Regions from separate parts of the Friedmanniella luteola genome, predicted to be linked through region 2. Evidence: predicted binding sites of a transcription regulator. Region 2 holds the regulator's gene; the other holds the start of a gene.

What was found. Region 2 encodes LexA, which represses DNA repair genes until DNA is damaged. Its sites were predicted from a motif close to TCGAACANNTGTTCGA; they were not measured.
Positions count from the first base shown of each region.
Region 1: the regulator LexA is predicted to act here: its motif matches at 3,770-3,785, upstream of BLT72_RS23515 (DUF222 domain-containing protein).

Region 1 is NZ_LT629749.1:1,764,898-1,776,357, reverse strand. It holds gene BLT72_RS08390 (phosphotransferase) at 1-312, opposite strand, end outside; gene BLT72_RS08385 (serine hydrolase domain-containing protein) at 364-1,326, shown strand; gene BLT72_RS08380 (alkaline phosphatase family protein) at 1,329-2,474, opposite strand; gene BLT72_RS08375 (DUF5998 family protein) at 2,483-3,061, opposite strand; gene BLT72_RS23515 (DUF222 domain-containing protein) at 3,067-3,735, opposite strand; gene BLT72_RS08365 (bifunctional acetate--CoA ligase family protein/GNAT family N-acetyltransferase) at 3,839-6,481, opposite strand; gene glpK (glycerol kinase GlpK) at 6,570-8,084, shown strand; gene BLT72_RS08355 (glycerol-3-phosphate dehydrogenase/oxidase) at 8,138-9,847, shown strand; gene BLT72_RS08350 (AMP-binding protein) at 9,974-11,460, shown strand, end outside.
Region 2 is NZ_LT629749.1:1,598,677-1,610,136, reverse strand. It holds gene nrdR (transcriptional regulator NrdR) at 1-394, opposite strand, end outside; gene BLT72_RS07595 (DUF2752 domain-containing protein) at 658-1,077, opposite strand; gene BLT72_RS07590 (hypothetical protein) at 1,140-1,520, opposite strand; gene lexA (transcriptional repressor LexA) at 1,784-2,620, shown strand; gene BLT72_RS07580 (ATP-dependent DNA helicase) at 2,645-4,606, opposite strand; gene hflX (GTPase HflX) at 4,809-6,332, opposite strand; gene BLT72_RS07570 (SDR family NAD(P)-dependent oxidoreductase) at 6,411-7,178, opposite strand; gene dapF (diaminopimelate epimerase) at 7,178-8,017, opposite strand; gene miaA (tRNA (adenosine(37)-N6)-dimethylallyltransferase MiaA) at 8,022-8,993, opposite strand; gene BLT72_RS07555 (antitoxin) at 9,153-9,344, shown strand; gene miaB (tRNA (N6-isopentenyl adenosine(37)-C2)-methylthiotransferase MiaB) at 9,423-10,928, opposite strand; gene BLT72_RS07545 (aldose 1-epimerase family protein) at 11,035-11,460, shown strand, end outside.

The DNA of each region.
Region 1 (11,460 bases), 170 kb from region 2:
GACCCCGTCGAGCCGGCCGGACGCGTCGGCGGCCAGCACCGCGGGCACCGGCACCCCGGCCGCGGCGGCGCGTCGCATGACCGCGGCCGTCCGGCCGAGGTCGAGCGCCGGGCCCGCCGAGGTGGCGGCCAGCTTGAGCACGAGCGGCCCGGCCGCCCCGTGCACCGCCAACCGCAGCACCGCCGACTCCGGGGTGGACTGCAGGACGGCCACCTCGTCCACCCGGGCACCGGGGCCCAGGGCGGCGCGGACGGCCTCCCGGGCGAGGTCGTCCAGCCGCAGCGGCGGCCACGGCGTCGTCGGGTCGGTCATCCCGCCATCATGCCGTCGGCGAGCGCGCCGGAACGGCTACGCTGCCCGCTCGTGAGCCCCCGTCCCGTCGACGTCGCGCAGGTCCGCAGCGCCGCCCGCGCCGTGCTGGACGCGGTCGCGGCCGACCCGCGCTACGCCCGCACCGCCCACCTGCAGGTCCGGCTGGGCCCGGACGTCGTGGTGGACGAGCACCTGCGTGGACCGGAGCGCGGCGACGTCTTCTCCGTCACCAAGACGGTGCTGGCCCTGACGCTGGCCGTCGCCGCCCGCGAGGGACGGCTGCCGCCGCTGGACCAGCCGGTGGCCGCCGTGCTCCCCGGGCTCCAGGGCACGCCGGCCGAGCGCCACACCTGGACGCACCTGCTGACCATGACGCGGGGTGCGGAGACGGGCGGCGCCTGGGACGTCGACGAGGTCACCGCGCTGCCCGGCGGCCAGGTCGCCCACGTGGCCCGGGCGCCGCAGCGGACGCCGCCGGGGAGCGCCTTCGCCTACGACAACGGGGCCTCGCACCTGCTGAGCGCCGCCGCGGGCGCCGTGCTCGGGGAGCCGGTGTCCGCCTTCGCCGCCCGCGCCCTGCTCGCCCCGCTCGGCGTCCCGGCGCCCGTGTGGACCTGCGACCCCGACGGTGTCCCGTTCGGCTACGGGCACCTGCGGCTGGCCGCCGACGACCTCGGCCGGCTGGGTCGGCTGCTGCTGGACGGCGGCCGCGTCGACGGCCGGCCGCTGCTGGACCCGGCGTTCCTGGCCGCGATGACCACCCCGCAGACCGCCGGCGGCCCGCCGGAGGACCGGCCCTACGGCTACCACCTGTGGCTCGACGACGGGATGCCGCTCGCCGGCGGGTGGGCCGGGCAGCACCTGCTGGTGGTGCCCGCGGCCGACGCGGTCGTGGTCACCACCGGTGACGCCGGCTTCGACCCGGGGCCGCCGGCCACCGACGCGATGCCGGCGGACTGGCAGCCCGCCCTGACCCTGGTGCAGACGCATCTGCTGCCCGTGCTGCGGGGCTGACCTCAGCCGACGAGCAGCGGGACGAGCATCTCCGCCTCGGTCAGGGAGCCGTGCATCCCGACGAGGGTGAGCTCGCGCGGGTACTGGCGGGTCATCACGGCCCAGTCGCCCCGCAGGGCGACCAGCACGTGGCCGTACCGCTCGCGCAGGTCGTCGGCGACCGGACCGAACCAGCCCTCGTCGACGGCCTCGTCCCGGGTCCGCACCCAGGCGCGGTCACCGAGCAGGTCGCGCCAGCGGGCGGCGACCCGTGCCGGGTCGTCGACGTCGACGTAGAGCTGGCGGAAGCGGCCCTCGCCGGCCAGCGCGCTCACCCCGGCCATCAGCTCCGGCTCGTCCTCCGCGACGACCTGGTGAGCACGGGGGACGTCCACCATGCCGTGGTCGCCGGTGACGACGAGGACGACGTCGTCGGGCAGCGCGTCCCGCAGCCGCTCGCACATGGCGTCGACCCTGATCAGCTGGCGCAGCCAGTCCTCGGAGTTGCAGCCGTGCCCGTGGCCGACGTGGTCGAGCTGGCGTTCGTAGGCGTAGACCAGGCTCCGGTCGCCCTGGGCCGCGGCCGCCGTGACGAGGCCGATCCGCCGCTCCTCGGCCCGCTCGTGCTCGAACGGCACGAAGGCGGCACCGCGCAGCGCGGCCTCGGTGAGCCCACTGCCCTGGAACCGCTGCAGCCCGACCGAGCTCACCTGGACGCCGGCGGCGGCCGCGCGCTCGAAGAACGTGGCGCGGGGCTGGTAGGCCCGGGCGAGCAGGTCCGACTCCCAGGTCAGGGCGTTGAGGATCTCGCCGGTGTCCGGCACCCGGCTGGTGTAGCCCACCATGCCGTGCTGGCCCGGCGGCAGGCCGGTGCCGAGGCTGGTCAGGCTGGTGACGGTGGTGCTGGGCACGCCGGAGGTGAGCGGCCGGCCGGCGGCGAGCAGTGCGGCCAGGAAGGGCACCTCGCGGGCGGAGCGGCGGACCAGGTTCCAGCCGAGCCCGTCGACCAGCACGACGACGTAGCGGGACGCGGCCGGCAGGTCGAGCACGTCCGCCGCCGCCCCGGGGACCCCCAGGTGCGCGCCGATGCTGGGCATCAGGTCGGCGAGGCTGCCGGTCCCGTAGGCGGGCAGCACCAGCCCGGGCAGCGACGTCGACGTCGCTGCCACCGCCGGGGTCATACCGCGGCCGCGCGCTGCAGGGCGCTGGAGAAGCGGGCGAGCCGGTCGACGCGGTCGGGACCATCGGCGGCGGCGCTCATCCGGACGGTGAGGTCGTCGCCGACGAGGGAGCCGGTGTAGCCGTGGTCGGCCTCGCACTCGGGGTCGCTGCAGCTGGCCTGCTCCATGTCGAGCCGGCGCACCGCTCCCCAGCCCACGGTCAGCCAGGTCTCGCTGACGTCGGTGCCCCCGGCCCGGTAGTCCTCGGGTCGACTGACGACCCGGGTGAGCACCACCGCGCCGATCTTGCTCAGGGCCACGGACTCGGTGGACGAGGCCGCCGCGATCCCGGTGGCGGGGGGCTCGGCCGGCTGGTCGTCGGTGTGGCCGACGATCAGGCGGGTGGGCGTCAGGGCCAGCACCGTGACGTGGCGGTGGATCTCGTCGTGGGCGAACGTCGGCTCGTGGTGCACGACGAAGTCGATCAGCTCCTCCTCGCCCACGGCCAGGACGATGGCGTCCTCGACCAGGTCGGGGAAGTAGCCGCACGCCTCGATGTCGGCGCGCAGGTCACGCCGGGTGGAACCAAGCCTCATGGCGATCATCCTGCCACGGCGCAGCAGGCGGAGAGCCCGCTCCACAGGGCCGCCGATCCGTCCGGCGACGTCAGGCCGCGACGGTGCAGCGGGAGCGGGCGGCCCGGGTGGCACCCACGCGGGCCGGCCGTCCGGGGGCATCCGGCCGGCCCAGCCACGGCTCGCGACGTTGTGGTGGTGGTAGCGGCCGAGCCAGGGTGAGATCGCCCAGGTCGGTCCCGCCGCCGTCGATCCACGCCGTGATGTGGTGGCGTTGGCAGTACTCGGGCGGGTGCGAGCAAGCGGGGAAGCCGCACCCGCCGTCGCGGGCGGTCCGCGCCAGGGTCCGGGTCCGCGAGGCGATCCGCCGGCGGCGGCCGAGGGTGAGGACGGCACCGCTCTGCGCGGACGGTGGGGATCACTTCCGCCTGCCCGGCCAACGCCAGCACGTCCCGGACGGACAGCCGGGTGCCGTCGCTGGTGGTGCCGCAGCCGGTGCGGGTGCGGAGGCCCTCCGCGTCGATGGTCACCACCACGGCCGCCGGGACGCCTCCGGAGTTCGGCAGCTCACCCGCCCGGAGCACCCGGCCGCACACCTGCTCCAGGGTGTCGTGCAGCCGCTGCCCGTACCTCCGCTGATCCGGTTCCTGGACCGGCCGACCGTGCGGGGAGATCCGCAACGCCTGCGTCAGCACCCGCGACTGCCCCGGGCCGCCGTCCTCGACGACGTCGATCAGCTGGTCGAGGGCAGCCGACCGCGGGCGCGAGCCGGAAGCCCGAGCGGGCACGAGCCGGAAGTCACAGCGTGCGGGCCAGCGGGTCCCGGCGGTCGTCGGTGGGCGCGGTGAAGATGCGCGCCCCCAGCACCGCCATCCCGTCCCGCGACGCGATGCAGGGGCTGAGCTCGACCGAGGCCAGCTGGGGCAGGTCGTCGGCCAGCTGGGCCACCCGGTGCAGCAGGTCCTCGATGCCGGCGATGTGGACGCCGGGACTGCCGTGCCGGCCGAACAGCGTCGGGGCGGCCCGCAGGTCGCGGACCATCGCCGCGGCGTCCACCGTGGTGAGCGGCGGCACCCGGTAGACGGTGTCGCCCAGCAGCTCGGTCGGGATGCCCTCGAGCCCGAGGGAGATGATCGGCCCGAACGCCGCGTCCTCGCGGCTGGTCACCACCAGCGCCACCCCCGGCGGCGCCATCGCCTGCACCACCGGGGTGGCGACGCTGCCCACGTCCCCGCCCAGGCCGAGCGCCCGGGTCAGGTCCTCCAGCTGCGCCCAGGCGTGCACCATCTCCTCGGCCGACATCAGGTTCCGCTGCACCCCGGCCTGGTCGGGTCGGCTCCGGACCGAGGCGGCCGTCCCCTTGAGCACGACGTTCCAGCCCAGCTGCTCGGCGACGGCGACCGCCTCCTCGAGGCTGGACACGACGAAGCGGGGCACCATCGTGATGCCGTAGGCCTGCAGCAGCTCGGTGGTCTCGGCGCCGTTGAGCAGCCGGCCCTCGGGGTGCCCGGACAGCGCGCGGTTGACCACCCGCTTGGCGCGGGAGGTGTCGACCTCGAGCAGCGGCACCGCGCCGGGGTCGCGCTCGCGCCAGTGGGCGTAGGCGGTCAGGGTGGACAGCGCGTGGATGGCGTCGACGGGCGCGTCGAAGCGGGGCAGCTCACCCGGCAGGTCGACGTCGTTCTCCTTGACCATCGGCGGGTGGAAGTCGAGGAACACCCCGACCAGCGGCTTGTCGCCCTCGCCGGCGATCTGGTCGAGGGCGGTGATGACGTCCTCCGTGCCCTCCTCGTAGACGTTGACGGCGGCGCAGACCACCGAGTTGGTGCGCGGGTCGGCCAGCGCGGCCAGCGTGGCGTCGACGTAGTCCTGCGGGCTCGCGGAGGACCGGAGCAGCACCGACTCCTCGTGCAGCAGCCCGACGGCGCCGATGGTGTGCTCCATCTGCGCGGCGAGCGTGGCGGAGTTGGTGACCAGCCGGACCCGCTGGCCGCGCGGCAAGGGTTGGCGGGCAGCGATCTTGGCGATGTCGAACATCGCGCCGCGCCGGTGCACGACCATGACGCCGGCCTGGCGGAACAGGGCGTCGACCGCCTCGTCGGGCGCGTGGCCCAGGCCGCCGCGGACCCCCGCGTGCCAGGAGCGGCTGGTGCGCCCGGGTTCGAGGACGACGACCGGCTTGCGCCGGGTGAGCCGCCGGGTGATCCGGCTGAACTTGCGCGGGTTGCCGATGGAGTCCAGGGCCAGCAGGCACACCCGCGTGTTGTCGTCGTCCTCCCAGTACTGCATAACGTCGTTGCCGGTGACGTCGGCGTAGTCGCCGGTGCTGATGAAGGAGGACAGCCCCAGGTCCTGGCGGACGGCGTGGTTCAGCAGCGCGACGCCGACGGCGGCGGACTGGCAGAACAGCCCCACCCCGCCGGTGCGCGGCATCGGGCCCGGGGTCGCGTTCAGCTCCACCAGGGGCCAGGTGTTGATCAGGCCCAGCGCGTCCGGGCCCAGCGCGCGGATGCCGTACGCGCGGGCCAGGTTGACCACGGTCCGGTTGTCGCCGGGGCGGTCGTCGGTGCCGGTGAGCACCACGATGCCGTGCGCGCCCTTGTGCGCGGCGTCGATCACCACCCCGCCCAGCTCGGTCGTCGGCACGGCCAGCACCGCGAGGTCCAGGCGGCCCGGCACCATCGCCACCGAGGTCGCGGTGGGCACGCCCGGGACCGGCACGCCGTCGGAGCTGACGGCCACCACCTCGCCGCGGAAGCCGCCGCAGAGCATGGCGTTGACCAGGCCGGCCACCCGGCGGCCGGGACCGTGCACCACCACCCGCTCCGGGTGCAGCAGCCGGTGCACCGACGCGCTCTCCGCGCGGTGCTCGCGGCGCTCCATCACCCCGACCGAGGTGTCGGTCGGCAGGATCGGGAACTCGACCGACAGCACCCCGTCCTCGATGCCCTTGGACACCCGGTAGCCGGCGTCGGCGAACACCTGGGCCATCCGCCGGTTCTCCGGCAGCACCTCGGCGACGAAGCCGGTGATCCCGCGCTCGCGGGCCGCCTCGGCCAGGTGCTCCAGCAGCAGCTGGGCGATCCCCCGGCCCTGGTGGGCGTCCTCGACGAGGAAGGCGACCTCGGCCCGGTCGTCCTCGGTGCGGTCGAAGCGGCCGACGCCGATCATCTCGTCGCCCACGGTGAGGATGAAGGCGACGCGGTCGACGTAGTCGACCTCGGTGAACCGCTTGACGTCGCGCGAGCTCAGCCGGGGGTAGGGGGCGAAGAAGCGCAGGTACTTCGACTCGGGCGAGACCCGCTCGTAGAACGCCACCAGCTTCTGCGCGTCCGACGGCCTGATCGGCCGCAGCCGGGCCACCCCGCCGTCGGTCAGCACCACGTCGGCCTCCCACTCCCGGGGGTAGCCCGGGGGGAGGTCGACCTGGCTCACGGACACGGCGACAGCCTACGCAACGGCGTCCCGGTCGCCACGGCTCGTCTGCCAACGCGACCGCGGGACGCGCCCGGGCTCTAGGGTCGGCACCATGGCCGACTTCGTCGCAGCAATCGACCACGGCACGACCAGCACGCGGTGCATGGTGTTCGGCCACGACGGCCGCGAGGTCGGCCGGGCCCAGACCGAGCACCGGCAGATCATGCCGGCCCCAGGCCGGGTGGAGCACGACGCGGCGGAGATCTGGGCCAACACCCAGCAGGTGGTGTCCGACGCGCTGCGCACCTGCGGCCTGGGGGCCGACGACCTCGCCGCGGTCGGGCTGGCGAACCAGCGGGAGACGACGGTGGTCTGGGACGCGCGGACCGGTGAGCCGCTGAGCAACGCCATCGTCTGGCAGGACACCCGGACCGACCACATCGCCGCCGCCCTCGACCGCGACGGCCGGGGCGACGTCATCCGGCACCGCGCGGGCCTGCCGCCCGCCACCTACTTCGCCGGCGGCAAGCTGCAGTGGCTGCTGGAGCACGTCGAAGGGCTGCGGGAGGCGGCCGAGGCCGGCCGCGCGCTGGCTGGCACCACCGACAGCTGGCTGCTGTGGAACCTGACCGGCGGCCCCGACGGCGGCCGGCACGTCACCGACGTCACCAACGCCAGCCGGACGATGCTGATGGACCTCGAGACCCTCGACTGGGACGACGAGCTGCTCGGCTTCTTCGACGTGCCGCGGGCCGTGCTGCCGCGGATCCGGCCCTCCTCCTCCGCCGACGCGTACGGCGCCACCCGCGCCGACGGGCCGTTCGGCGGGGAGGTCGTGATCGGCGGGGTGCTCGGCGACCAGCAGGCGGCGATGGTCGGGCAGGTCTGCCTGGCGGCCGGGGAGGCGAAGAACACCTACGGCACGGGCAACTTCCTGCTGCTCAACACCGGCGAGGAGCTCACCCGGTCGCGGAACGGCCTGCTGACCACCGTCTGCTACCAGTTCGGCGACGCGAAGCCCGTCTACGCGCTGGAGGGCTCGATCGCCGTCACCGGCTCGGCGGTGCAGTGGCTGCGTGACCAGCTGGGCGTCATCCGTGGGGCCGAGGACTCCGAGGTGCTGGCCCGCCAGGTCACCGACGCCGCCGGCTGCTACTTCGTGCCCGCCTTCTCGGGGCTGTTCGCCCCGTACTGGCGCTCCGACGCCCGGGGCGCGATCGTCGGGCTCTCCCGGTTCCACACCAGCGCGCACATCGCCCGGGCCACCCTGGAGGCCATCTGCTACCAGTCCTGCGACGTCGTCGCGGCCATGGAGAAGGACTCCGGGGTGCACCTGGAGGTGCTGAAGGTCGACGGCGGGGTGACGGCGAACGACCTCTGCATGCAGATCCAGGCCGACACGCTGGGCGTCGACGTCAGCCGGCCGGTGGTCGCGGAGACGACCGCGCTGGGCGCCGCCTACGCCGCCGGGCTGGCCGTCGGCTTCTGGGCCTCGCCCGACGAGCTCCGGGAGAACTGGCACGAGGACCGGCGCTGGAGCCCGACGATCGACGACGAGCAGCGCCGGGCCGGCCACGTCGGCTGGCGGAAGGCCGTGGAGCGCACACTGGACTGGGTCGACGTGTAGATCGGCCCCGGCCCCCTCCCCCGTCGTCGCGCACCCGTCCGAGAGGTCCTCCCGTGCTGTCCACCACCGCCCCCCTCAGCCCGTCCGCCCGTGCCGCGGCTCTCGACCGGCTGGCGGGTGAGGAGCTGGACGTGCTCGTGATCGGGGCCGGCGTCACCGGGGCGGGCGCTGCGCTGGACGCCGTCACCCGCGGCCTGCGGGTGGGGCTGGTCGAGGCCCGCGACTTCGCCGCCGGGACCTCCAGCCGCTCCACCAAGCTGTTCCACGGGGGGTTGCGCTACCTCGAGCAGCTGGACTTCGCGCTGGTCTTCGAGGCGCTCAAGGAGCGCTCGCTGGCCCTCAACCGGATCAGCCCGCACCTCGCGCACCCGGTGCCCTTCATCTACCCGCTGCGCCGGCGCGGTCTCGACCGCCTCTACGCGGGCCTCGGCATCGGCGTCTACGACGTGATGGGCGCCGGCCGCGGCGTGCCGCACCACCTGCGCCACCACGGCCGGAAGAAGACCCTCGAGCTGTTCCCGTCCGCCAGCCGGGACGCGCTCGTCGGCTCCATCGAGTTCTACGAGGGCCAGGTCGACGACGCCCGGCACACCATGATGCTGGCCCGGACGGCCGCCCAGTACGGGGCGGCCGTCGCGACCAGCACCCGGGTGGTCGGCTTCCTCCGCGAGGACGACCGGGTCGCGGGGGTCCGGGTCCGCGACCTCGAGTCCGGTCGCGAGCTCGAGGTCCGGGCGAAGCAGACGATCAACGCCACCGGGGTGTGGATCGCGGAGCTGAACGAGATGCTCGGCGGCCGGGCGCCGTTCACCGTGCGGGCGTCGAAGGGCGTCCACCTCGTGGTGCCGCGGAACCGGATCAACGCCCGCACCGGGCTGATCACCCGGACCGAGAAGAGCCTGCTGTTCATCGTGCCGTGGGGGGCGCACTGGATCGTCGGCACCACCGACACCGACTGGCAGCTGGACCGCGCCCACCCGGCGGCCAGCCAGGCCGACATCGACTACCTGCTCGGGCACGCCAACCGCCTGCTCGCCGACCCGCTGACCCGCGACGACGTGGTCGGCGTCTACGCCGGGCTGCGACCGCTGCTGGCCGGGGAGTCGGACTCGACGTCCACGCTGTCCCGCGAGCACGCCGTCGCCTCCCCCGTCCGCGGCCTGATCATGATCGCCGGCGGCAAGTACACGACCTACCGGGTGATGGCGGCCGACGCCGTCGACGCCGCGGTCCGCGAGCTGCCGCAGCGGGTGCCCGCCTCGTGCACCGAGGAGGTCCCGCTGGTGGGCGCCGACGGCTACCACGGGCTGTGGAACGCCCGGGCGCTGCTGGCCGAGCAGACGGGGCTCCGGCAGCCGGTCGTCGAGCACCTGCTCAAGCGGTACGGCTCGCTGCTGCCGGAGCTGCTCGGGGTGGCCGAGGGCCGGCCCGAGCTGCTCCAGCCGCTCGCCGGGGCGCCCGACTACCTGCAGGTCGAGATCGTCTACGCGGCGTCCCACGAGGGGGCGCTCCACCTCGACGACCTGCTGGCCCGGCGGACCCGGATCTCCATCGAGACGTGGGACCGCGGCCTGTCCGCCGCGCCCGCGGTCGCCGCCCTGGTGGCGCCGGTGCTCGGCTGGAGCCCGGCCGACGTCGACCGCGAGGTGGAGCACTACCGGCTCCGCGTCCTGGCCGAGCGGGAGTCGCAGTCCCAGCCCGACGACCTCGCCGCCGACGCCGCCCGGCTCGGTGCGCCCGACGTCCGGCTGCCCCGGCCCTGAGCCCGTCGAAGGGCCCGAGCCGTGAACCAACTGGTCGTCCGCCCCGACATCGTTCACGACTTGCGGTCGGCGGGCGAGGACGGCCCGAGCGGACCAGTGGGGCTGCTGGGCGGTAACGTCACGACCATGCCGTCGCTGAACCGTCACCTCCGAGCGGCCCGCGACTTCCTGGTGAAGCACCGGGACGACTACGACGTCGCCCACGCGGGCTTCAGCTGGCCCGAGCTCCCGTTGTTCAACTTCGCCACCGAGTGGTTCGACGGCCTCGCCGAGGAGAACCCGGACGGCCTCGCGCTGTGGGTCCTGGAGGAGGACGGCAGCGAGACACGGCTGACCTTCCGCGACCTCGCCGACCGCTCCGTCGCCGTCGCGCAGTACCTGCACCACCTCGGCCTCCGGCGCGGCGACCGGCTGCTCGTCGTGCTGGGCAACGTCGTCCCGCTCTGGGAGGTGATGCTGGGCGCGATCCGGCTGGGCGCTGTCGTCATCCCCGCCACCCCGCAGCTCTCGGCCGCCGACCTGGCCGACCGGGTCAGCCGCGGCGACGCCCGGATGCTGGTGGCCGACCACCGCGACGTCGACAAGTTCGCCGACCTCGACCTGCCGCTGGGCCGGCTCGTCGTCGGCGGCGACACCGTGCCCGACGGCTGGTTGGACTACCGCCGCGTCGAGGACTTCCGGCACGCCGACCGGCACCTGCCCGGCATCAGCAAGGGCGACGACCCCGTGCTGCTCTACTTCACCTCCGGCACGACGGCGCTGCCGAAGCTGGTGGAGCACAGCCAGACGTCCTACCCGATCGGGCACCTCTCGACCCTGTACTGGATGGGCCTCAAGCCCGGCGACGTGCACCTCAACATCTCCTCCCCGGGCTGGGGCAAGCACGCCTGGAGCAACTTCTTCACCCCGTGGCTGGCGGGCGCGACCGTGCTGGTGCACAACTACGCGCGGTTCGACCCGCGGGCGCTGCTGGAGGTCCTGGTCCGCTGCCAGGTGACGACGTTCTGCGCGCCGCCGACCGTCTGGCGGATGCTCGTGCAGACCGACCTCGCCGCCACCCGGACCACGCTGCGCGAGCTGCTCAGCGCGGGCGAGCCGCTCAACCCCGAGATCATCGAGCGGGTCCGGGACGCCTGGGGGCTGACCGTCCGCGACGGCTACGGCCAGACCGAGACCACCGCGCAGGTCGGCAACCCGCCCGGCGCGGCGGTCAAGACCGGCTCGATGGGCCGCCCGCTGCCGGGTTACGACGTCGTCCTGCTCGACCCGGCCACGGGCGACGTCAGCGCCCGCGAGGGCGAGCTGTGCCTGCGCCTCGACCCCCGGCCGGTCGCGCTGATGAAGGGCTACAAGCGCACGGCGGACACCTTCGACGACGAGCTCAACGAGGAGTCCTTCACCCGCGGCGTCTACCACACCGGCGACGTCGTCAGCCGGGACGAGGACGGCTACCTCACCTACGTGGGCCGGGCCGACGACGTGTTCAAGTCCAGCGACTACAAGATCAGCCCCTTCGAGCTGGAGTCGGTGCTGATCGAGCACCCCGCCGTCGCCGAGGCGGCCGTCGTCGCCGCGCCGGACGACATCCGGCTGGCCGTCCCGAAGGCCTTCGT
Region 2 (11,460 bases):
GGAACTGCCGGTAGACGCTCGCGAACCGGAGGTAGGCCACCTGGTCGAGGTCGCGGAGCGGGCCGAGGATGGCGACGCCGACCTCGTCCGCGGGTACCTCCGGCGAGCCGGAGGCCCGCAGAGTGTCCTCGACGACCTGGCCGAGCCGCGCGAGCTGGTCCTCGGTGACCGGGCGACCCTTGCAGGCCTTCCGCACGCCACCGATGACCTTGTCGCGGGCGAAGGGCTCGACCACCCCGCTGCGCTTCACGACGACGAGCTGCATCTGCTCCACCGTGGTGAAGCGACGGCTGCAGTCCGGGCACTGACGGCGGCGACGGATGCTCGAGCCGTCCTCCGCGGTGCGCGAGTCGAGGACCTTGGAGTCGTGGTGACGGCAGTAGGGGCAGAACACGCGCGACTCCTCCCGGGGTCTCCGCCGAGCCGTCCTGGGGACAACCCTGTGCAGAGGATGTGGACCGTGCTGTGGATCGGTGTGGACGACCAACCACTACCTGTGGAGGAAGAACACCGGTGTAACTACTAGATGTAGAGAGCGTACGTCTGCACGGCCCCGACCGCAAGAGACCGGCCCACCGGGCGTGGCGCGCCGGGGCGAGCCCGCGGAAGGCGTGCCGCAGCGCCCCCGCGGACGGCGGGGGGTCGGGACGCCCGAGCTCAGAGCAGGTTGCGCAGGACGACGAAGACGGTGGCGCCCAGGAGACCCAGCAGCAGCCACCGGGTGGGGCGCACACGGATCAGACCCGCCGCCGCCCGGGCGGGGAGCCGGACGGCGGGGCCACCGAGGGCCTCGACGCTCCACAGCACCCCCAGGACGGCGAGGACGACCAGGCCGACCAGCACGACCGGGTTGTAGGCGAAGGCGGCGACGAGGTCGCCGTGCAGCAGGGCGCTCCCGAGCCGGGTGCCGCCGCAGAGGGGGCACTCCCAGCCGGTCGCCATCCGGAAGGGGCACGGGAGGCCGACGCCGGTGCCCGCGTACAGCGCGCTGAGCGTGACCCCGAAGGCAGCGACGCCGGCGAGCTGGGCGACGCCACGGGCTGCCCGGAACGGGCGGGCCGGCGCCTCGGTGCTCACCCGGCCATTCTGCCCGCAGGGCGGACCAGCGGGGTGGCCGACGGCGCCGTGCACCAGGCAGGTCAGGGCTGGACGAGGACCGTCCGGCCGGCGTCGGCGTAGCGCTCGCCGGTGACGCGGAGGGCGGTGAGCCCGACCACGGTGACCGCAGCGGTGACGATCAGCAGGGCCGTCACCAGCACCAGCGCGATCCCGCGCTCGGTCAGCCGCCAGCCGGCGGACGCGACGGCCGGGGCCGCGGGCGCGTCGACGGCGCAGGCCTGCGGACGCAGCACCCGGGTGCCGCCGGCCAGCGGACGCGCGGGCCGGGCCTGGGGGCCGGTGCCCCGTCCGGTCCGGCGCCGCGGACGTCCCGGCGCCCGGGTGGGCGACGTCGGGCGAGCGGTCGCGCGGTACCCGGCGGCCGTGGCACCCTGGGGCGCCTCGAGGGTGGTGACGTCCATGGTCAAGCTCCTCAGGAGAAGTCGAACAGACGTTCGATAGAACGTGTGTTTGATTTGTACCGCACCAGACGGCGGCTGCCAAGCACATGCGAACGCGTGTTCGACCTCGGGTCGAGAGTTCGCCGTCGTCGTGCTCATGTCCTCACCTCACCAGGGACCACTGACAGTTCTCGGGCGTCGCCGCCGCGGACCGCTCGGACGCGGTCGCGACACGCTCGAACAGGTGTTTGATTTCACCGCGGGCCTTCCCTAGATTCAGCCGCATGGCAGACCGTGACGACACCACCTCCTCCGCCGACCTCGCGCCGGGCCGCCCGGCCCGCAAGCGCGGCCGACCCAGCGCCGCCGAGGTCGAGGCGCAGCTCGGGGCCAGCGGCACGGTCCGGTCGCTGCCCGACGGGCCCGCCGACGCACACGGCCTCACGCCGCGCCAGCGGCGGATCCTCGAGGTCATCAAGGAGGCCGTGGACAGCCGCGGCTACCCGCCCAGCATCCGCGAGATGGGCGAGGCGGTCGGCCTGGCCAGCTCCTCGAGCGTCGCCCACCAGCTGAAGACCCTGGAGCAGAAGGGCTTCCTGCGGCGCGACCCCAACCGTCCCCGGGCCCTCGAGGTGCTGCTGCCCGGCGAGGCCGACAGCCGTCCGGCCGTCCCGGCCGAGGGCGCCGCGCGCCCCGTGCTGGCCGAGGCGGAGGTCGACGACACCGGTCGCGGCGACGCCTACCCGGCCCCGGTGCACGTGCCCGTGCTGGGACGGATCGCCGCCGGCGGCCCGATCCTCGCCGAGGAGCGGGTGGAGGACGTGTTCGCCCTCCCTCACCAGCTCGTCGGCCAGGGCACCATGTTCCTCCTCGAGGTCCGCGGAGACTCGATGATCGACGCCGCCATCTGCGACCGCGACTGGGTGGTGGTGCGTCAGCAGCCGACCGCCGAGAACGGGGACATCGTGGCGGCCCTGCTGAACGACGAGGCGACGGTCAAGACGTTCAAGCGGCGCGACGGCCAGGTGTGGCTGATGCCGCACAACCCCGCCTACGACCCGATCGACGGCAACCACGCCTCGATCCTGGGCAAGGTCGTCGCGGTCCTCCGCAAGCTCTGACGGCCGGCGGCGTCCGGTCCGCCCTCAGGCCTGGCCGGACAGCCGCCGCAGTGCCTGCACGACCGTCTCCCGGTCGCTCGTCTGCCACATCGGCGGCATGGAGGCGCGCAGGAAGCTTCCGTAGCGGGCGGTGGCCAGCCGCGGGTCCAGCACGGCCACCACTCCCTTGTCGTCGGTCCGGCGGATCAGCCGGCCGGCGCCCTGGGCCAGCAGCAGCGCGGCGTGCGTCGCCGCGACGCTCATGAAGCCGTTGCCCCCCGCCTCCGCCACCGCCCGCTGCCGGGCCAGGGTGAGCGGCTCGTCGGGCCGGGGGAAGGGCACCCGGTCGATGATCACCAGCGAGCAGGTCGCGCCCGGCACGTCGATGCCCTGCCACAGCGAGAGCGTGCCGAACAGGCTCGTCTGCTCCTCCGCGACGAAGCGCCGGGTCAGCTCCGAGAGCTGGGCGTCCCCCTGGCACAGCACGGTCTGCTGGGGCAGCTGCTTGCGCACGTGCACGGCCGCGGCCTCGGCGGCCCGGCGGGAGGAGAAGAGCCCGAGCGTGCGACCGCCGGCCGCCCACACCAGCTCGGCGATCTCGGCCAGCACCTCGGCGGGCATGCCGTCCCGGCCGGGGGCCGGCATCGAGCGGGTGAGGTAGAGGATGCCCTGCCGCCCGTAGTCGAAGGGCGAGCCGACGTCCAGCGCCCGCCACCGGACCGGGGCCGCCTCGTCGGTGTCGGGGCCGTCGGTGTCGCGGACGGAGCTCTCGGGCTCGGCCGTGCTGTCGTCGCGCTCGGCCGCCCGCAGCCCGACGCTGGCCGCCATGGGGGTGAACTCGCCGCCCAGCTTCAGAGTGGCGGAGGTCAGCACGATGGTCGCCTCGCCGAACACGGCGCTGCGCATCAGCCCGGCGACGCTGAGCGGCGCCACCCGGGCGGCCCTGCCCATCCGCTCGGACTCGCTGACCCAGACGACGTCGGTGGAGTGCAGGGCGGCCATCCGCTCGGCGACGTCGAAGACCTCCTTGACGGCGGCCGCCGCCTGCCGCCGCTCCCCGTCCGCCTTCTCGTCGCCACCGCTCATCTTGCTCACCGCGGTACGCGCGGCGTCGCGGACGGTCGCGCAGCCCTCGACGAAGGCCGACGCCGCGTTCTCGACCCGCTCCAGGGGCGCGCCCTCCAGCGCCCCCCGCAGCGTCTCGGCCGACTCCAGCAGGTCGAGCGCGACGTCGTCGTCCAGGTGCACCATGGCGCGCCGCGCGACCCGCTCGATCTGAGCCGGCGTCAGCTCGGCGGAGGCCGCCCCCGTCACCCGGGCCACCAGCTCGTGGGCCTCGTCGATGATCACGGCGGAGTGCTCGGGCAGGGCGGTGCCGCCGTGCATGGCGTTGATGGCGAGCAGGGCGTGGTTGGTGACCACGAGGTCGGCCGACCGCGCCGCCTCGCGCGACTTCTCGACGAAGCACTCGTCACCGAAGGGGCAGCGCTGCGCCCCCAGGCACTCCCGGACCGGGATGGAGACCTGCTGCCAGCCCCGGTCGGTGTGGCTGGGCGCGCCGTCCCGGTCGGCGACGCCGCCGCTGGTCGCCTCCTCCTCGGCCCACTCCCGCAGGGCGAGCACCTCGGCGCCCAGCGCCGACTCGGGGCTGGCCTTGGGCGTGATGGTGCTGGCCAGGTCGGCGGCGCTGATCAGCGTGCTCTGGTCGGTCTCGCTGCCGTCGCGGACGCGGAGCAGGCACGCGTAGTTGGTGCGGCCCTTCAGCACGGCGTGCTTGGGGCGGCGGCCGGTCACCTTCTGCACCGCGTCCAGCGCGGCCGGGATGTCGTTGTCGGCCAGCTGGGACTGCAGGGCGAGGGTGGCGGTCGCGATGACGATCCGCTCCCGCGAGCGGGCCAGCCGGACGAGCGTCGGCGCCAGGTACCCGAGGGACTTGCCGGTGCCGGTGCCGGCCTGGATCAGCAGGTGCCGGCCGGTGGCCAGGGCGTCGTCGACGGCGTCGGCCATGGCGACCTGCCCCGGCCGCTCACGGCCGCCGATCTTCTCCACCGCGGCGACGAGGACGTCCCGGTGGCCGGCCGCAGTCGCCGTCGGGCGGGTCGTGGCGGTGGCGGGGGTCACCGAAGAACTCTAACGGCCGCCACCGACAGGTCCCTCCGCGCGCGACGGGGCTGTGGACGCGCCGACCCCGCCGCTGTGGACGGGGCCGTCAGGAGGCCGGGCCGCCCGCGGTCTGCAGGTAGGGCTCCAGCTCCCCGGCCAGGGACGGCAGGACCCGCGCGTTCACCACGGTGCCGGCCCCGGTGTGCTCGAGGGTGGTGATCTCCCCCGCCTGGTGGATGCGGTTGAGGAGGTCGCCGCGCTCGTAGGGCAGCAGCACCCGGACGACGACCTCCGGGCGCGGCAGCCGGGCCTCCAGCGCCGCCCGCACGTCGTCGAGGCCCAGCCCGGTCCGGGCCGAGGCGATCACGGCGGTGGGGTAGCTGGTCCGGAGCGCCGTCAGCACCCCGGGGTCGGCCTGGTCGGCCTTGTTCAGCACCAGCTGCTCGGGCACCTCACCCGCGCCGATCTCGGCCAGCACGCCCCGCACGGCCTTGATCTGGCCCTCCGGGTCGGGGTCGGAGGCGTCGACGACGTGCAGCAGGAGATCGGCCTGCGCCGACTCCTCGAGGGTGGAGCGGAAGGCCTCGACCAGGTCGTGCGGCAGGTGCCGGACGAAGCCGACCGTGTCGGTCAACGTGTACACGCGGCCGTCGGGGGTGCCCGCCCGGCGGGTGGTCGGGTCGAGCGTGGCGAACAAGGCGTCCTCCACCAGCACGCCGGCGTCGGTCAGCCGGTTGAGCATGCTCGACTTGCCGGCGTTGGTGTAGCCGACGATGGCCACCGACGGGATCTCGTTGCGCCGGCGCCCGGCCCGCTCGACCTGCCGGGTGCTGTCCAGGTCCCGCAGCTCACGGCGGAGCTTCGCGATCCGGCTGCCGATCCGTCGACGGTCGGTCTCGATCTTGGTCTCACCGGGGCCACGGCCGCCGATCCCGGCGCCGCCAGCGGCGCGTCCGCCCGCCTGCCGGGAGAGGTTGCCACCCCAGCCGCGGAGACGCTGCTTGAGGTAGTTGAGCTGGGCCATCTCGACCTGGGCCTTGCCCTCCGCGCTCTGCGCGTGCTGAGCGAAGATGTCGAGGATCAGGGCGGTCCGGTCGATGACCTTGACCTTGATCTTGTCCTCCAGGTTGCGCAGCTGCGCCGGGGAGAGCTCGCCGTCGCAGATGACGGTGTCCGCGCCGGTCGCCACCACCACCTCGCGGAGCTCGTCGACCTTGCCGCTGCCGATGTAGGTGGCGGGGTCGGGCCGGCTGCGCCGTTGGACGAGACCCTCGAGGATCTCCGAGCCCGCGGTCTCGGCGAGCAGCTTGAGCTCGGCGAGGGAGTTCTCCGCGTCGGCGGCGGTCCCGGTGGTCCAGACGCTCACCAGCACCACGCGCTCCAGCAGGAGCTGGCGGTACTCGACCTCGGTGATGTCGGTGAGCTCGGTCGACATGCCGGCCACGCGGCGCAGCGACTGCCGGTCGGCGAGGTCCTGCTGGTCGCCGTCGTAGGCGTCGTCCGGCTCGGCGGCGGGGCGGCGCGCGGGTCGGGCGAACTCGGGGTGGTCGCGGGGGTCGAGGCGCTCGATCAGCAGGTCGTCCTCGACCGCGTCGCTCGGGCTGACGGGCTGCGGCTCAGGTGAAGTCATCGTCCCTCCAGGGTCTCACGGGGCGACAACCGGCGCCGAGGGCATTTCCTGCTCCCCCGGCCGCGCACGGCCGCCCGCTCAGAAGAGGGTGTACCCGCCGTCGATGACGAGTACCTCACCGGTGATGAACCCGGAGGCGGCCGAGGCCAGGAACACCACGCTCGGGCCGAGCTCCTCGGGCAGCGCGTACCGCTGCATGGGAGCGTCCTCGATCCAGTGCCGGCGGAACTCCGGGCTGTCGACCGGGGCCATCTCGGTCTTGGTGTAGCCGGGGGCCAGCGCGTTGACCCGGACGCCCATCGGCGCCCACTCCGCCGCGAGCGACTTCGTCAGCTGGTGCACCGCCGCCTTCGACGCGTTGTACCCGGGCTGGTGCTGCGGCCGGTTGACGATCTGGGCCGAGATGGAGCCGATGTTGATGATCGCGCCGCTGCCCTGCTCGACCATCACCCGGCCGAAGGCCTGCGCGCAGTTCCAGACGCCGGTGACGTTGACGTCCATCACCGAGCTCCACTCCTCGGGGGTGACCTCGAGGGCGGGCCGGTGCACGCAGAAGCCGGCGTTGTTGACCAGGACGTCGACCTGGCCGAGACCGGCGACGGACTCCTCGACAGCCCGCTGCACCTGGTCGGGGTGGGTCACGTCGGCGGTGACGACGTGGGCGCGGACGCCCAGCTGCTCCACCTCGGCCTTCGTCCTCGCGCCGGCGTCGGCGTCGCGGACGAGCAGGACGATGTCGCTGCCCGCCTCGGCCAGGGCGGTGACGAGCGCGCGGCCGATGCCGCGGTTCGCCCCCGTGACCACCGAGACCTTGCCGGCGAGCGAGAACGTGTCCAGGACTGCCACTACCCCTCCTCGGGTACCAGGACCTGGCCGTGGGCGATGAGCACCGCCGGGCCGGTCAGATGGGCCTGGTCCTCGGCGAGCTCGACCTCGACCTCGCCGCCAGGCACCTCGACACGATAGGTGACCGGCAGCGGCGTGGTGTCACCGGTGTGCACGCGAGCGGCGGCGGCCGCCGCGACGGTCCCCGTGCCGCAGGAGCGGGTCTCCCCCACCCCGCGCTCGTGCACCCGGAGCGCGATGTGCCGGGGACCCAGCACGCGGACGAACTCGACGTTGACCCCCTCGGGGAAGACGTCGGCCGGCACCTGCGGGGCGGTGTGCAGGTCCAGCGCGCCGAGGTCGTCGACGAAGGCCACCCCGTGGGGGTTGCCCACGTCGGCGGGGAGCACGACGTGCTCGGTGCCGTCCCCGGTGCGCACGGTCACGGGCGTCGCCGGCGCGTCGACGCGGACAGGGCCCATCGAGACGCGGATCCGCGTGTCGGGCAGGACCGTCGCCTCCTGCAGGCCCGTGCGGGTGGCGATCTGGAGGGTGGGGCCGCTGGCGAGGTCGTGGTCGAGCAGGAAGCGGGCGAAGACGCGCAGCCCGTTCCCGCACATCTGGGCCACCGACCCGTCGGCGTTGCGGTAGTCCATGAACCACAGCGAGCCGTCGCCGTCCCACTCGGGGACGTGCCGGGCCCGGACCGCCCGCAGCAGCCCGTCGCCGCCGAGGCCGGCGTGCCGGTCGCAGAGGTAGCGGACCTCGGCCGGGCCGACGCCCATCGTGTCGTCCCGGTCGAGCAGGACCACGAAGTCGTTCTCGGTCCCGTGCCCCTTGCTGAACGACCACCTGCGCATGGGCTCAGTCTCCCAGAGCCGGCGGGAGGTCCCCGCCGACGGCCGTCCCCCGGTCGGGTCCCTCGCCGCCGGGTCCGGCGGCGGCGAGCGCGGCGTCGACCAGGTCCGGGGCGTCCCAGTCCAGCCAGGTGATCCGCGGGTCGCGGGTGAACCAGCCGCCCTGCCGGCGGGCGAAGCGGCGCGTCCCCGCGACCGTCTGCTCCCGGGCCTCGGCCTCGGTCAGCTCGCCGTCCAGGTGCGCGAGCAGCTGGCGGTACCCCAGCGCCCGGGAGGCGGTGACGCCCTCGCGCAGACCCGGCGAGCGCTCGGCGAGGCGGCGCACCTCGTCGACGAAGCCCGCCGCCCACATCGCCTCGACCCGCTGCGCGATGCGCGCGTCGAGGGTGGGCCGGTCGATCCGGAGCCCGATCTGGACGACCCCGGGCAGCAGGTAGCGGTGCGCGGGCAGCGTGGACGCGTAGGGCCGGCCGGTCAGCTCGACCACCTCGAGGGCGCGGACCAGCCGCCGGCCGTTGCCGGGGCCGATCGTCGCGGCCGACGCCGGGTCGACCGCGGCCAGCCGCGCGTGCAGACCCGCCGGGCCGACGACGGCCAGCTCGGACTCCAGCCGGGCGCGGACGCCCGCGTCGGTGCCGGGGAAGTCGAAGTCGTCCACGACGGCGCGCACGTACAGCGCCGACCCGCCGACGACCACCGGGACCACCCCGCGCACCCGGCAGTCGGCGATGGCGGCGCGGGCGAGGGCCTGGAACTCGGCGACGGTCGCGGTCTCGGTCACGTCGAGGACGTCGAGCAGGTGGTGCGGCACGCCGCCCCGCTCCTGGGGCGTCGGCTTGGCCGTCCCGACGTCCATCCCGCGGTAGACCAGCATGGAGTCGGCGTTGACGACCTCGGCCGGCCGGCCCTGCTCCCGGTAGCGGCGCGCCAGCGCCACGGCCAGGGCGGTCTTGCCGACGGCCGTCGGACCCACCAGCACCACGGTCACGGCGACCAGTGTGGCCCAGCGGGCTGCGGCGCCCGACCGACGTCCGGACCCGGTGGTCGAGCACTGCGGGCGGCAAGGCAGGCTGGAGTGGCGCGGGCCCGCGATCCAACCGCCCGCGACAGACCACGACACCGACCGAGAGGCGACACCATGGGCATCTTCGACAAGGCCAAGGACGTGCTGAGCCAGCACCCGGACAAGGTCGAGCAGGGTCTGGACAAGGCGGCCGACCTCGCCGACCGGCGGACCGGGGGCGAGCACACCGACCAGATCGACCGGGGCGTCGGCGTCGCCCAGGAGAAGCTGGGCGACTTCCTGCGCAAGGACACGCCGCCCGCCTGACCGCCTCAGCAGCCCCGTCGGTCCGCGGACCGGCGGGGCTGTCGCGTCCCCGGACCCGGCAGGTGGGCCCTGCCGAGGTCAGCCGACCTGGCAGGCGCCCGCCGGCGCGAGCGGGGCCGGTACCCCCACGGCGGGCAGGCCCAGGCTGACCGCCGGCCGGGCCGGGGCGGCCCGGCGCCCCTCCCAGGCGTCCCCGCCGCGGGTCCGGCGGAGACCGGTGATCCCGGCGTCGGCCGTCAGGTGGTGCGGGGCGGCGTAGGTGATGGTGGTCCGCGCCAGGTCGCCGGGACGCGGCCGGCGGGCGGGGTCCTCGGGGACGGCGACGTGCACCAGCCGGTTGTCCCGGGCCCGGCCGGACATCCGCGCGGTCGCGGCGTCCTTGCGGCCCTCGCCGTCGGCGAACATCACCTCGACCTCGGTGCCGACCAGGCGCTGGTTCTCCTGCCAGGCGCTCTGCTCCACCAGCGCGACCAGCCGTTCGTAGCGCTCCTGGACGACGGCCTTCGGCACCTGGTCCGGCATCGTCGCCGCGGGCGTCCCGGGGCGGACCGAGTACTGGAAGGTGAACGCCGCCGCGAACCGCGCGGCCGCCGCGACGTCGAGCGTCGCCTGGAAGTCGGCCTCGGTCTCGCCCGGGAACCCGACGATGATGTCGGTGGTGATGGCGGCCTCGGGCATCGACGCCCGCACCCGGTCGATGATGCCGAGGTAGCGGTCGCTGCGGTAGGAGCGCCGCATGGTCCGCAGCACGGTGTCCGAGCCGGACTGCAGCGGCATGTGCAGCTGGGGCATGACGTTGGGCGTCTCGGCCATCGCGGCGATGACGTCGTCGGTGAAGTCCTTGGGGTGCGGAGAGGTGAAGCGCACCCGCTCCAGCCCGTCGATCTCCCCGCAGGCCCGGAGCAGCTTGGCGAACGCGGCCCGGTCGCCGAACTCGACGCCGTAGGCGTTGACGTTCTGGCCGAGCAGGGTCACCTCCTGGACGCCGTCGGCGACGAGCATCTCGATCTCGGCGAGGACGTCGCCCGGGCGGCGGTCGGTCTCCTTCCCGCGGAGCGCCGGCACGATGCAGAAGGTGCAGGTGTTGTTGCAGCCGACGCTGACCGAGACCCAGGCGGCGTAGGCGGAGTCGCGACGGGTGGGCAGGTTCGAGGGGAAGGTCTGCAGCGCCTCCTCGATCTCGACCTGCGCCTCCTGCTCGACGCGGGCGCGCTCGAGCAGCACCGGCAGGGCGCCGATGTTGTGCGTGCCGAAGACGACGTCGACCCAGGGGGCGCGGCGGACGATCTCGGTGCGGTCCTTCTGGGCCAGGCAGCCGCCGACCGCGATCTGCATGCCGGGCGTCGCGTTCTTGGTGGGCAGCAGGTGGCCGAGGCTGCCGTAGAGCTTGTTGTCGGCGTTCTCCCGGACCGCGCAGGTGTTGAACACCACGACGTCCGGGGCTCCCCCGCGGTCGGCCCGGCGGTAGCCGGCGCCCTCCAGCAGGCCGGCGAGGCGCTCGGAGTCGTGGACGTTCATCTGGCAGCCGTGGGTGCGGATCTCGTAGGTCCGCCCGGCAAGAGGAGCGAGGACTGGGGTCGACATGGCGGTCCCAGCCTAACGGCCACCGGCGGGGCCGCAGCCCCGCCGCGGGCGTCGCGGACCGTCCTCCGCGCGGGCGCCCCGGACCCCGGCACTACGCTCTCGACCCATGACCAACCCCACCGGCGAGCAGTACGAGATCGTCTCCGGCGAGCACCGCGTCGTCGTCACCGAGGTCGGCGCGACGCTGCGCACCTACACGGTCGGCGGGCAGCACGTCGTCCGCGGCTTCGAGGCCGACGAGGTGGTCCACAAGGGCCGCGGGCAGCAGCTGCTGCCCTGGCCGAACCGGATCCGCGACGGGCTCTACACGTTCGGCGGCGAGGAGCAGCAGCTCGCGCTCAGCGAGCCGGACCGCCACAACGCCATCCACGGCCTGGTCCGGCACGTCCCCTGGACGCTCGTCGACCACACCGAGGACACCCTCACCCAGAGCGTGCGGGTCTACCCGCGGTCGGGCTGGCCGGGCATCGTCGAGGCGACGATCACCCACCAGGTCAGCGAGCGCGGCCTGCAGGTGACCGTCCGGGCCACC